Regions from separate parts of the Pseudoduganella aquatica genome, predicted to be linked through region 2. Evidence: predicted binding sites of a transcription regulator. Region 2 holds the regulator's gene; the other holds the start of a gene.

Region 1 (5,480 bases), 3.2 Mb from region 2:
CGCGAATGTGCGCATGAATCCGGTGCTGTCGTCGCTGCGTATGACGGTGGTGAAGCGCGACAACCGGCAGTTTCTGCATTTGACGACTTTCCAGCCGGTGGATGCGGAATTGCTGCATCTGTTTGTGGAACTGGGGACGGGGGCGCGGGCCAGCGTGCGGTCGGCAACCTTGTGGCTGACGCCCGAACCTGCGCCTTTGCCTGCGCCCGCGCCGCTGCCCGCACCACGGCCTCAGCTTGCCGCGCCGTCTGCGGGCGGCTTGTCCGAGGCGGAACGCGGCGCGCAGGACGCCCAAGCGGCGGCCAACCGCGCAGCGGCCTTGCGCGCGGCCAGGATGCGCGCAGCGGCGAACGCGGCGCGTGATGCGGCCGGCGGCACGGTCGGCAACACCGGCCCCGCAGCTGAGCAGGCCGGCGCCGAGGTTAAGCCGGGGCCGGCTGCTGTGCCCATCAAGCTCGGCCCGGAGCCGCGTGTCGCCAAAAGCAAAGCCGGCGCCAAGGCGGGCGTCTGCGCCGCAGGGCAGCCGGACGGCGAGGCCCAGCAATGCCTCGCGCTGGACCAGACCAATGCTGAACTGAAGACCAAACTGATCGATCTGGAAGGCAAGGTCAAGCAATTGCAGGCCGCGCTGGGGGCGGGCGCCGCAACAGCCGCCGCGCCTGCTGCTGCCTCGGCCGCATCAGCCGCGGCGTCGGCCGCGTCCGCCAGCGAGACGGCTGCCGCAGCATCGGCCGGCGCTTCTGCCGCCGCCAGCGCGCCCGAGGCGGCGAACAAGGCAGACGCTGTTACTCCCGCGTCCACGCCGCCCAAGGCCAACGGCAAAAAGAAACGCGAGCCCGGCGGCGTGAACACCACCACCATGGTGATAGGCGGCGTCCTGCTGCTGGCGCTGCTTGGCGGCCTGCTGTACTACCTGATCCGCCGCAAGAAGATCAAATTCTCCACCGCCCCGCTGAAGGTCTGGCAAGGCTGGCGCAAGGACAAAATAGCCGCCGAAGCCGAGCCTGCGCCTGCCGAAGCCGCCATACCCGAAAAAGAATAACCGCCATAAGGGCGGCCTCGGCAGTGCGGCGCGAAACGCGATATACTCATGCCGTGCTTTGCTGCACCCATCCCCCTCAGTCCAGCTAAACCAGCATCCGCCAGCGCTCCCGCCTGGCGACAGGCGCTGGGTGGTGCCCGCGCACTGCGCACCCGCTTTCAATCCCCAGGAAAGGCATCATGAGCACCGCACCATTACAGTCCCAATACGACGAATTCAAGCAACTCGGCCTGAAACTCGACATGTCGCGCGGCAAGCCCGCGCCTGAACAGCTGGACCTGTCCAACGCGCTGATGGCCGCGCTGGACGGCTACGCCGCGCACGACGGCACCGACACCCGCAACTACGGCGGCGGCGTGGGCCTGCCCGAAGCGCGCGCCCTGTTCGGCGAACTGCTGGACGTGCCGGCCGCGCAAGTGGTGGTCGACAGCAGCGCCAGCCTGTCGCTGATGCACGACGTGATCGTCTACAGCCTGCTGCTGGGCGTGCCCGGCCATGCGCCGTGGATGGGCGCGCAGCCGGTCACCTTCCTGTGCCCGGTACCGGGCTACGACCGCCACTTCGCCATCTGCGAACAGCGCGGCATCAAGATGGTCAACATTCCGATGACGGAAGACGGCCTGGACATGGACCTGGTCGAGCGCCTGGTGGCCTCGGACGCCAGCATCAAGGGCATGTGGTGCGTGCCAAAGTACAGCAACCCGGGCGGCGTGGTCTACTCGGACGAGGTGGTGCGCCGCCTGGCCGCGATGAAAACCGCCGCCCCCGACTTCCGCCTGATGTGGGACGACGCCTACCGCTTCCACCACCTGGGCGACGAGAAAATCTGCATGGCCAATATCCTGGACGAGTGTGCCAAGGCCGGCAATCCGGACCGCGCCATCGTGTTCGCGTCCAGCTCCAAGGTCAGCTGGGCAGGCTCCGGCGTGGCCGCGCTGGCCGCGTCGCCGGCCAATATCGCCTGGTGGACCAAGCATTCCGGCATCCGCAGCATCGGCCCGGACAAGGTCAACCAGCTGCGCCACGTGCGTTTCCTGAAAAACAAGGCCACGGTCGAAGCGCTGATGGAGCAGCACCGCGCGCTGCTCAAGCCCAAGTTCGACACCGTGCTGGCCCTGTTCGAAGAGCATCTCGGCAGCGTGCCCGGCGTAAGCTGGACCCGTCCCAAGGGCGGCTACTTCATCGACCTGGTCACCCCGCCGGGCGCCGCCAAGCGCACCATCGCGCTGGCCAAGGAAGCCGGCATCACGCTGACCCCGGCCGGCGCCGCCTATCCCTACGGACTGGACCCCGAAGACAGCCACATCCGCATCGCCCCCAGCTTCCCCTCGCTGGACGAAATCCGCCAGGCCGCCAAAGGCATCGCCCTCTCCCTGCGCGTAGCAATCAGCCAATAAGCATGTAAGCCTTGCCGAAAAGCCAAAAGGGGTCTGACCCCTTTTTTCGGCTATGGAAATAAAAAAGCGCCGTGAAGGCGCTTTTGTCGTTGGGGCGGGGCGGCTTATTGCGGCATGCCGGGAACGCGGTTCAGCCATGGCTCGGTGACGTCGCGCACGGCGCGGTCGTTGGCCAGGATTTGCTTGAGCAGGTCGATCTTGCGCTGGCGGGCGGCGCCTTCCAGCGGGGCCACGGTGGCGCCCGCCGCTACGGTCGCGGTGGCCACGGCGGTCTGGTTTTCCAGGCGGCCCAGGCTCTCCCAGTCGCTTGCGCGCGCTGCCATCACCATGTTATTGGTCAAGGTGGCAACATTTTCGTACATGGCGAGCACTTCGTTGGAGGTCATGGCGCATCCTGAAAAGTAAAAATGGATTACTGCTTGTCTGGATTAACGTCATGCCGTTCGGGAACTTTAGGGTTTTTTAAAAATATTTTGAAATTATTTTTGGGGTGGTGAAAAAGACAAGGCCGGCGCGGCCTCGAAGGGCGGCGCCGGCCTCGGGGGCGGGGCGTGATTCTTACTTGACCAGTTCTTCCAGACCGGCGCTCAGCTCGCTAGGCGGCGGCATGTCGTCGATCAGCGCGTTCGGCTCCAGGCCCAGCTCTTCGGCGATCTCGGTCGGATAGCAGGCTTCGATTTCCTCGTCCGTCAGCTTGTTTTCCTCGACCCGCGCGCGCCAGGCGGCCAGGTGGATGATGCCGGCCAGGCGGGTGCCGTGCTCGTGGTTCATCGGGTCGGGGAAGGCCATGATGGTCTCGGAGAAGGCTTCCGGGAACTTCCAGCGCTTGGCCAGCTCAGCGCCCACGTCGGCAAAGGTGTAGGCCAGCGACGCTTGTTCGGCGTCCAGGCGGCGCGAGTCCAGCGGGCCGGCGACCTTGTCCAGCTGCATGGCCTGTTCCGGCATGGCGGCGTGCATCACCAGCTGGCCGATGGCGTGCATCATGCCGATGGTGAAGGCGAGGTCGGTATTTTCCTTGGTCTTTTTGGCGATCCACTTGGCCGAGCAGGCGGTGTACAGGCTGTAGCGCCAGAATTGCTTCAGGTCCAGGCCGGGCACCGTTTTGAAGCCGCTGACCAGGCCGGAGCTGATCACCAGCGTGCGCACGGTGACAAAGCCCAGCATGAGCACGGCGTCTTCCACCGTGCCGATGCTGCGCGAGACATGGTAGTAGGCCGAGTTGGCCAGGCGCAGCAGCTTGGCGCTCAGGACGGGATCGGCGGACAGTTTCTTCGCGATTTCCTCGGTGGAAACGCTGGCTTTATCAAAGCTGCTGATCAGTTCTTCGACAACTTTGGGAGCCGTAGGCAACGCAGTCGGGTTCTGGAAAAGGGCTTCAAGTTTCATAGGGGGCTCTCCTTGTTTTGTATGCGTTGCTGTAAGTGAACTATATAGGGATTCCTTGTTTCGTTGTGGCCTTTTTGCACTGTGCGTAGCATGGATGCACCGCATTCCCCGTATTCTGCAGTGCATCCCCATATTTTGCAGTCTGTCGCGCGGCGCTGGCTTCCCGCTGTGCGCTTGCTTAGAGTGGAGTCTGGCGTACCACGCCGTTTAAAAACACAACAACAGGAACAAGACATGCACGCACCCATCAAGACCGTACTCGGCTTCGCGCTGGCCGGCGCCCTCCAGGCGCTGGCCCCTTGCTATGCGGCCCAGGCAGACGCGCCGGTCTCCGCCGCCAAGGCCGCGCTGCTGCCTGGCGACGACTTCTTTGCCTACGCCAACGGCAACTGGCTGGCAACCACCCAGATCCCGGCCGACCGGGGCAGCTGGAGCTCGATGGCCCAACTGGCCGAAGACACCAACCAGCGCATCATCAAGCTGATCGAAGCGGTGCAGGGCGACAAGCACGCTGGCGCGGAAGCGCGCAAAGTGAGCGATTACTACCTGGCCTTCATGAACGAGGCCGCGATTGAAGCCAAGGGCGTGGAGCCGCTGCGGCCGGCGCTGAAAAAAATCGGCGCCATCGCCGACAAGACCGAGCTGACCAGGATGCTGGCCGCCACCGTGCGCGCCGACGTCGATCCGCTCAACGCCACCGAATTCCATACCGAAAACATCTTCGGCCTGTGGGTGGCCCAGGGCCTGAACGACCCCAAGCGCAACATGCCTTACCTGCTGCAGGGCGGCCTGGGCCTGCCGGACCGCGTCTACTACCTGGAAGACAACGAGCGCATGCACAAGCTGCGCACCGCCTACCAGGCCCACATCGCCGCCATGTTCAAGCTGGCCGGCTATAGCGACCCGGAAACCCGCGCCGCCCGCGTGTTTGAACTGGAGCGCAAGCTGGCGCTGACCCACGCCAGCCGCGAAGACTCGGCCGACGTCATGAAAGCCAATAACACCTGGACCGTGGCCGATTTCAGCCAGAAAGCGCCCGGCATGGACTGGAAGCTGTTCCTCAAATACGCAGGCCTGGGCAAGCAGCAAAGCTTCATCCTGTGGCACCCCAGCGCCGTGGTGGGCGTGGCCGCGCTGGTGAAAGAGTGTTCGCTGGACGCCTGGAAAGACTTCCTCGCCTTCCACGCCATCAACACCAGCGCCGGCCACTTGCCGCAAGCCTACACCGAGCAGCATTTCGACTTCTACGGCCGCACGCTGGGCGGCACGCCGCAAATGGCGGTGCGCTGGAAGCGCGCCCTGGCCGCCGTCAACGACGGCATGCCGGACGCGGTGGGCAAACTCTACGTCTCCACCTATTTCCCGCCGGAGGCCAAGGCCAAGCTGCAGCACATGGTCAGCAATATCGTGCAAGCCTTCCACGTCCGCATCGACAAGCTGGACTGGATGGCGCCCGCCACCCGCAAGGAAGCGCACGCCAAGCTGGACGCGCTCTACGTCGGCGTCGGCTATCCCGATAAATTCACCTCCTACGGTCCGCTGGCCGTGAAAGCGGACGACGCCCACGGCAACGCCGAGCGCGCCTCCAGGCTGCACTACCAGCAGCAGCTGGCCAAGCTGCACCAGCCGGTCGACAGCAAGGAATGGTGCATGCC
Region 2 (5,480 bases):
CCCGGCAGGCCCTGTGGTACTTCCAGCAGGAGGGCCTGGCCGTGCCGCGCCAGCCAGCCTCGACAGCCTTGCCAGCCCTGCCCGACCTGGTCTGGCTGGGTGCGCCGCACCTGGTGCCGCAAGCCACGCTGGCACCATCCGGCCAAGCCCTGCAGGCGCCCGGCGCGGCGCCGCTGGCCATGCAGCTGGCGCCCAAAATCGCGCCCAACCGTTCCTATTTCAACGCCGCCACGCTGGATTTCTTCCGCCAGCGCGCAGTCCGCGTGCGCGGCACGCTGCGCGCGCAGGCCAGCCAGCCTAGTTTTGAAGCGCGCACCATCTGGCCGCTGGACTATGTCATCGACGCGGCCAGCATGCGGGCGCAGCCCCTGGCCGCCGCCGGCGACACGCTAAGCGCCTTTGTGCGCCAGGAAAACGGCGGCGCGCGCAGCCCCTACGCCACGCGCCTGGTCTGGGAGCGCCGGCCCGCAGCCCGCGACTGGGGCGGCAAGGCCGTGCTGGCCCTGATGCTGAACGGCGCCCAAGGCGACGACGACGAAGCCTACGGCGGCCACTTCGCCGTCGCCACCGGCCGCTTGGGCCAGCACGGCGAATGGGCCGACTGGATGGTGAACAACTTCTACAATCTGGACAGCTACAGCGAAAAAGGCATCATCGCGTCGATGGTCCCGATGGACAACTACCTGATGGACCTGAACAGCGGCCAGCAGTACTATCGGCCGTCGACCATGCTGGTGGCGGTGCTGCGCGACGCCCGCACCGCGCAAGCCTACCAGCGCAGCATGCAGGACCGCTTCCGCCGCTTCTACCGGCACGAATTCAGCTACCGCCACGCCTCGGCCAACTGCGCCGGCATCAGCATGGACGCGTTCAGGGCGCTGGGCTGGCAGGTGCCCGAGCAGGGACCGACCAGCCGCCTCAAGGCCATCGGCGCCTATGGCTACAAGGCCGCCAAGGACCTCAGCCTGGCCAGCGGCCACAAGGCCTACGGCTACTTTACCGAGGAGCAGACCCGGCTCTACCCGGCCGTGGCCTTCGCAGCGCTGGGCCAGGATCTGCTCAAGCTGCTCGCCGGCGCGGCGCCCGGCCGGGCGCTGAGCGCATATGAGCAGCAGTTGCGGGCGGACGTGGAAGCGCTGGTGCTGGTGCGCATTCCGCAAGTGCCGTCCAGCCGCGCTTTTGGCTCGGCGCCCGTGTTTTCCATCGATGAATTCATGGCGCGCGCGCCGCATGATGAGGCGCGATGGCAGATCGTGCCGGTGCCGCCGCGCCCCTTCCCGGCCGAGCTGCGCACCGGGCCGGCCCTGGCCGACGACAGTTCCTTGCCAGTGCCTGTGCCTGTGGGCGGGCTGCTGCTGGGCGTGGTGGGCGCCGGCGTCGGCTGGCACTGGAGGCGGCGGCGCAGGGCGGCTTAGCGGGGCGCGCCATGGGCGACCCGCCGGGGCATGCTGGCCGGCGGCGCACGGCGGGTTACGCGGCAGGGCCGCTAACCCGCCCTACGGGGCCGGCGGGGCGGCTGGGGGAGCCGGCGCGGTCGGCACTTCGGTGGCGGGGTCGGGGATGCCGGACAGGATGGTCACCGCCACGCGGCGGTTGCGGGCGCGGCCGTCCGCTTGCGCGTTGGGCGCCACCGGGTAGTTGTCGGCGTGGCCGACCGCCGTCAGCCGCGCCGGCGCCACGCCGGAGTCGATGAACAGCCGCACCACGGCGCCCGCGCGCGCGGCCGACAGCTCCCAGTTGGACGGGAAGTTGGTGTTGCGGATGGGGAGGTTGTCGGTGTGGCCCTCGACCTGCACCGCGTGCGGGTCCGCCTTCAGCAGCACCGCCACCGCCTGCAGCGCCTCGCGCGATTCGGACGTCAGCAGGGCCGCGCCCGGATCGAACAGCACGCTGGCGTTGATCTCCACGCTGACGCCGCGGCTGTTCTGCGTCACCCGCACCTTGCCCTCCTTCACCAGCGGCGCCAGCGTGGACAGCAAGTCCTGCGCCAGCTTGGTCATCTGCTCTTTTTCCTTGCGCAGCAGCTCGGTGCGCCGGCGCAGCGCGGGATTGGGGATGGGCAGGTTCTGCACCTGGGTGTTGATGGGCTTGGCCGAACCCTGGCCGCCGAAGGCGTCGCCCAGCGCGTCCGAGAAGATCTTGTATTTGCCGGTGTTGACGGCGGCGATCGAGTACATCACCACGAAGAAGGCGAACAGCAAGGTGATGAAGTCGGCGTAGGAGATCAGCCAGCGCTCATGGTTCTCGGGCTCGTCGTCGAACTTCCTGCGGGCGCGGCGCTGCATCTCAGTCGTACTCGCGCAGCAGGGTGGCGATGCGTTCGTCGATCACGCGGCTGTGGTCGCCCGTGGCGATGTCGTAAAACACGGCGGCGGCGATTTCCTGCTGGTGCACATGCTGGGTGACGATGACTTTCAGCTTGTTGGCGATGGGGTAGAAAAACAAATTGGCCAGGCCCACGCCGTAAATGGTGGACACGAAGGCGATGGCGATGCCGGCGCCCAGCTTGCTGGGGTCGGCCAGGTTTTCCATCACCTGGATCAAGCCCAGCACCGCGCCCAGGATGCCGATGGTGGGCGAGTAGCCGGCCGCCGATTCCCAGATGCGCACGGCCTGGCGCTCGGCCGTTTCGTAGGCGGTGATTTCGGTGTCGAGCAGGTTGCGCAGCTTGTCCGGATGGATGCCGTCAACGATCAGGCGCAGGCCCTTGGCGTTGAACTTGTCCTTCGAGGCGAGCATATAGCGCTCCAGCGACAGCATGCCGTCGCGCTTGGCGGTGGCGTTCCAGGCGCCGATTTCGCGCGCCAGCGTGACACGCGTGTCCGGCGGCGGCGCCACGATCCAGCGCGCCATGCGCAGCCCGCGCACAAAGGTGGCCGGCTTGGTCTGCAGCAGCACAGCGCCCAGCGTGCCGATCACCACAATGGCGAAGGCGGCCGGCTGCAGCAGCGAGCTCAGCTTGCCGCCCTCCATGCCCTGGCCGACCAGCACCCCGGCCACGCCCAGTATCAGTCCTGCTATGCTGGCCCAGTCCATGCCTGCTCCCTTAACGAGGCGCGCAGACGCGCCACCGCTTGCGTATGCAGCTGCGATACGCGTGATTCGGAGACGCCCATGACGGCGCCGATTTCCTTCAAGTTCAGTTCTTCCTCATAGTACAAGCCCATCAGCATCTTCTCGCGCGGCGGCAAGGCGTCGATGGCGTCGATCACGGCCTGGCGGAAGTCGGTGTCGAGCAGCGCGCGCAGCGGGTCGGCGTCCTCGTCGTTGTGGTAGCGGTCCAGGAAGCTTTCGCCGCCGTCGTCGTCGCGGAAGTCTTCGTAGTAGATCAGCTGGTGGCCGCCGCCTTCGGACAGCATTTCCTGGTAGTCGGCCAGCGACAGCTTGAGCGACTTGGCCACTTCCGACTCGCTGGGCGGACGGCCCAGGCGCTGCTGCAAGGTGGCCATGGCGGTTTCGATCTTGCGCATGTCCTGGCGCATGCTGCGCGGCATCCAGTCGCTATTGCGCAACTCGTCGAGCATGGCGCCGCGGATGCGCATCACGGCATAGGTTTCAAACTGGGCGCCGTGGGTTTCCTCGTAGCGGTTGATGGCGTCGAGCAGGCCTATCATGCCGGCCTGCACCAGGTCATCGACTTCCACGCTGGGTGGCAATTTGGCCTTCATGTGGTGGGCCAGCCGCTTGACCAGCGGCATATGCTCCGTCAGCAGCGAGTTCTTGTCCGCTTTCCCTTTGGCCGTGTACATATCGTTCTAATTTTTCTCAGACGCTAAAATGGTTGCTACTCCCCGTGCGGAATTGAGGCGCGCCGGCCAGCGCCAGACGTCCTGCCAGTTGCCGGAACGCGACCGACGCGCCGGCCAGCGGAAAGGCGTCGACCACCGCCCGCCCCAGGCGCGCCGCGCGCTGCAAGTACTCATCAGCAGGCACCGACCCCATCGAAACCAGGGTTACCGCGAGGTATCGGCTTGCCGCTTGCGCCATATTATCGTAAACCACCTTGGCTTCGGCCTCGGATGCGCCCGTTACCACAATGCCGAAGGGCCGCCGGCCCAGTTCGTGGTTCAGGCGCTTGATCATGCTGTAGGCGTTTTTGATCGAGGTGGCGCTGTTCGAGACCTGCACCACGATGTCGGAACTGGCCATCACCGGCACCGGAAACGCTTCGCCGTCGAACTCGCCGTCGACGATCATCAGGCCGGTCTGCTTGGCCAGCACGTCGAAGGCCTTGGCCAGGCGGCGCGTTTCGTCGGGGCCGGAGCGGGCCACGCCGCGTGTCATCGATACCACACCGAAGCCTTGCGGCACCTGGTGGATCACCTGATTCAGGCCGCATTCCTGGCGCGCCACGTCCAGCAGGCTGGCGCCGCTGTCCACGCCGAGGCGGGAGGCCACGCCGTGCGCGCTGGCGCAGGCGTCCACCAGCAGCACGTCGTTGCCGGCGCGCGCCAGCGAGGCGCCCAGGTTGACCAGCATGGCGCCCTTGTCGTCCTGCGGCGTGGCGGAGAGGAAGGTGACGATGCGCGGCTGCGGCCCTGCCAGCATGCGGCGCAGGCCTTCGGCCTGGTCGAAGTCGAAGTTAGCCAAGGCGCACCTCGCGCAGTGCGTGGTCCAGGCCGGCGACATTGGCGCCGAAGGCGCCGGCGGCCGACATCACCAGCGGCAGTTCATGGTCGGCGTACTGGCTGGCGGCGGCGCCCTGCTTCAGGCGGAAAGCGCGTTCGACCAGCGCGGCCGGGTCGGCCAGGTGCAGGTCTTCCGGCACGCGCTGGCCGCTCGAGACGTAGAACATATTCAGTTTCTGGCGTATCACCACGTCCAGCACGTTGCCGATCGAGGCCGCTTCGTCCAGCTTGGTCATGATGCAGCCGGCCAGGCCGCTGCCCTGGTAGGCGCGCACCACTTCGTTCAGGGTTTCCTGGGTCGAGGTGGCGTTCAGGCACAGCAGGCGCTTGACGTTGGCGTCCGTGCCTTGCAGCATGGCGACCTGCTCGGCCACCATGTGGTCGCGCTGGCTCACGCCGACGGTGTCGATCAGCACGGTGTGCTTGTTTTTCAGTTCTTTCAGGGCAATGCGCAAGTCGGCTTCGTCCTTCACCGAGTGCACCATCACGCCCAGGATTTTGCCGTAGATGCGCAGCTGCTCGTGCGCGCCGATACGGTAGGCGTCGGTGGTGATCAGGGCCAGCTTGTCCGGGCCGTGGCGCATCACGCAGCGCGCGGCCAGCTTGGCGGTGCTGGTGGTCTTGCCCACGCCGGTTGGGCCCACCAGGGCGAACACGCCGCCCTGCTCGATCAGCGCGTCCTCGTTGGCGATGGCCGACAGGTTGCGGGTCAGCACGGTCTTAATCCAGCGCAGGCTGTCGGCGGCGTCGCGGCCGGCCGGCAGTTTTTCGATCAGGTAGCGCGCCAGGCTGGCCGAGAAGCCGGCCGCCAGCATTTCACGCAGCACGGCGGCCTTTTGCGGCTCGCGCTGC

Evidence for each region. Region 2 encodes FliA, which starts transcription of late flagellar genes. Its sites were predicted from a motif close to CTAAAGTTTNNNNNNNNNNNGCCGNTA; they were not measured.
Region 1: a site for FliA is predicted at 2,869-2,895, ahead of KT882_RS08900 (flagellar protein FliT). Genes of this name have one in related genera too.

What each region holds. Positions count from the first base shown of each region.
Region 1 is NZ_CP086370.1:2,016,102-2,021,581, forward strand. Features, by position in the region: gene KT882_RS08890 (type IV pilus assembly protein FimV) at 1-1,042, shown strand, start outside; gene KT882_RS08895 (aminotransferase class I/II-fold pyridoxal phosphate-dependent enzyme) at 1,222-2,439, shown strand; gene KT882_RS08900 (flagellar protein FliT) at 2,544-2,825, opposite strand; gene KT882_RS08905 (HDOD domain-containing protein) at 2,998-3,825, opposite strand; gene KT882_RS08910 (M13 family metallopeptidase) at 4,060-5,480, shown strand, end outside.
Region 2 is NZ_CP086370.1:5,623,562-5,629,041, forward strand. Features, by position in the region: gene KT882_RS25095 (hypothetical protein) at 1-1,415, shown strand, start outside; gene motD (flagellar motor protein MotD) at 1,497-2,285, opposite strand; gene KT882_RS25105 (flagellar motor protein) at 2,287-3,036, opposite strand; gene KT882_RS25110 (RNA polymerase sigma factor FliA) at 3,018-3,749, opposite strand; gene KT882_RS25115 (MinD/ParA family ATP-binding protein) at 3,766-4,590, opposite strand; gene flhF (flagellar biosynthesis protein FlhF) at 4,583-5,480, opposite strand, start outside.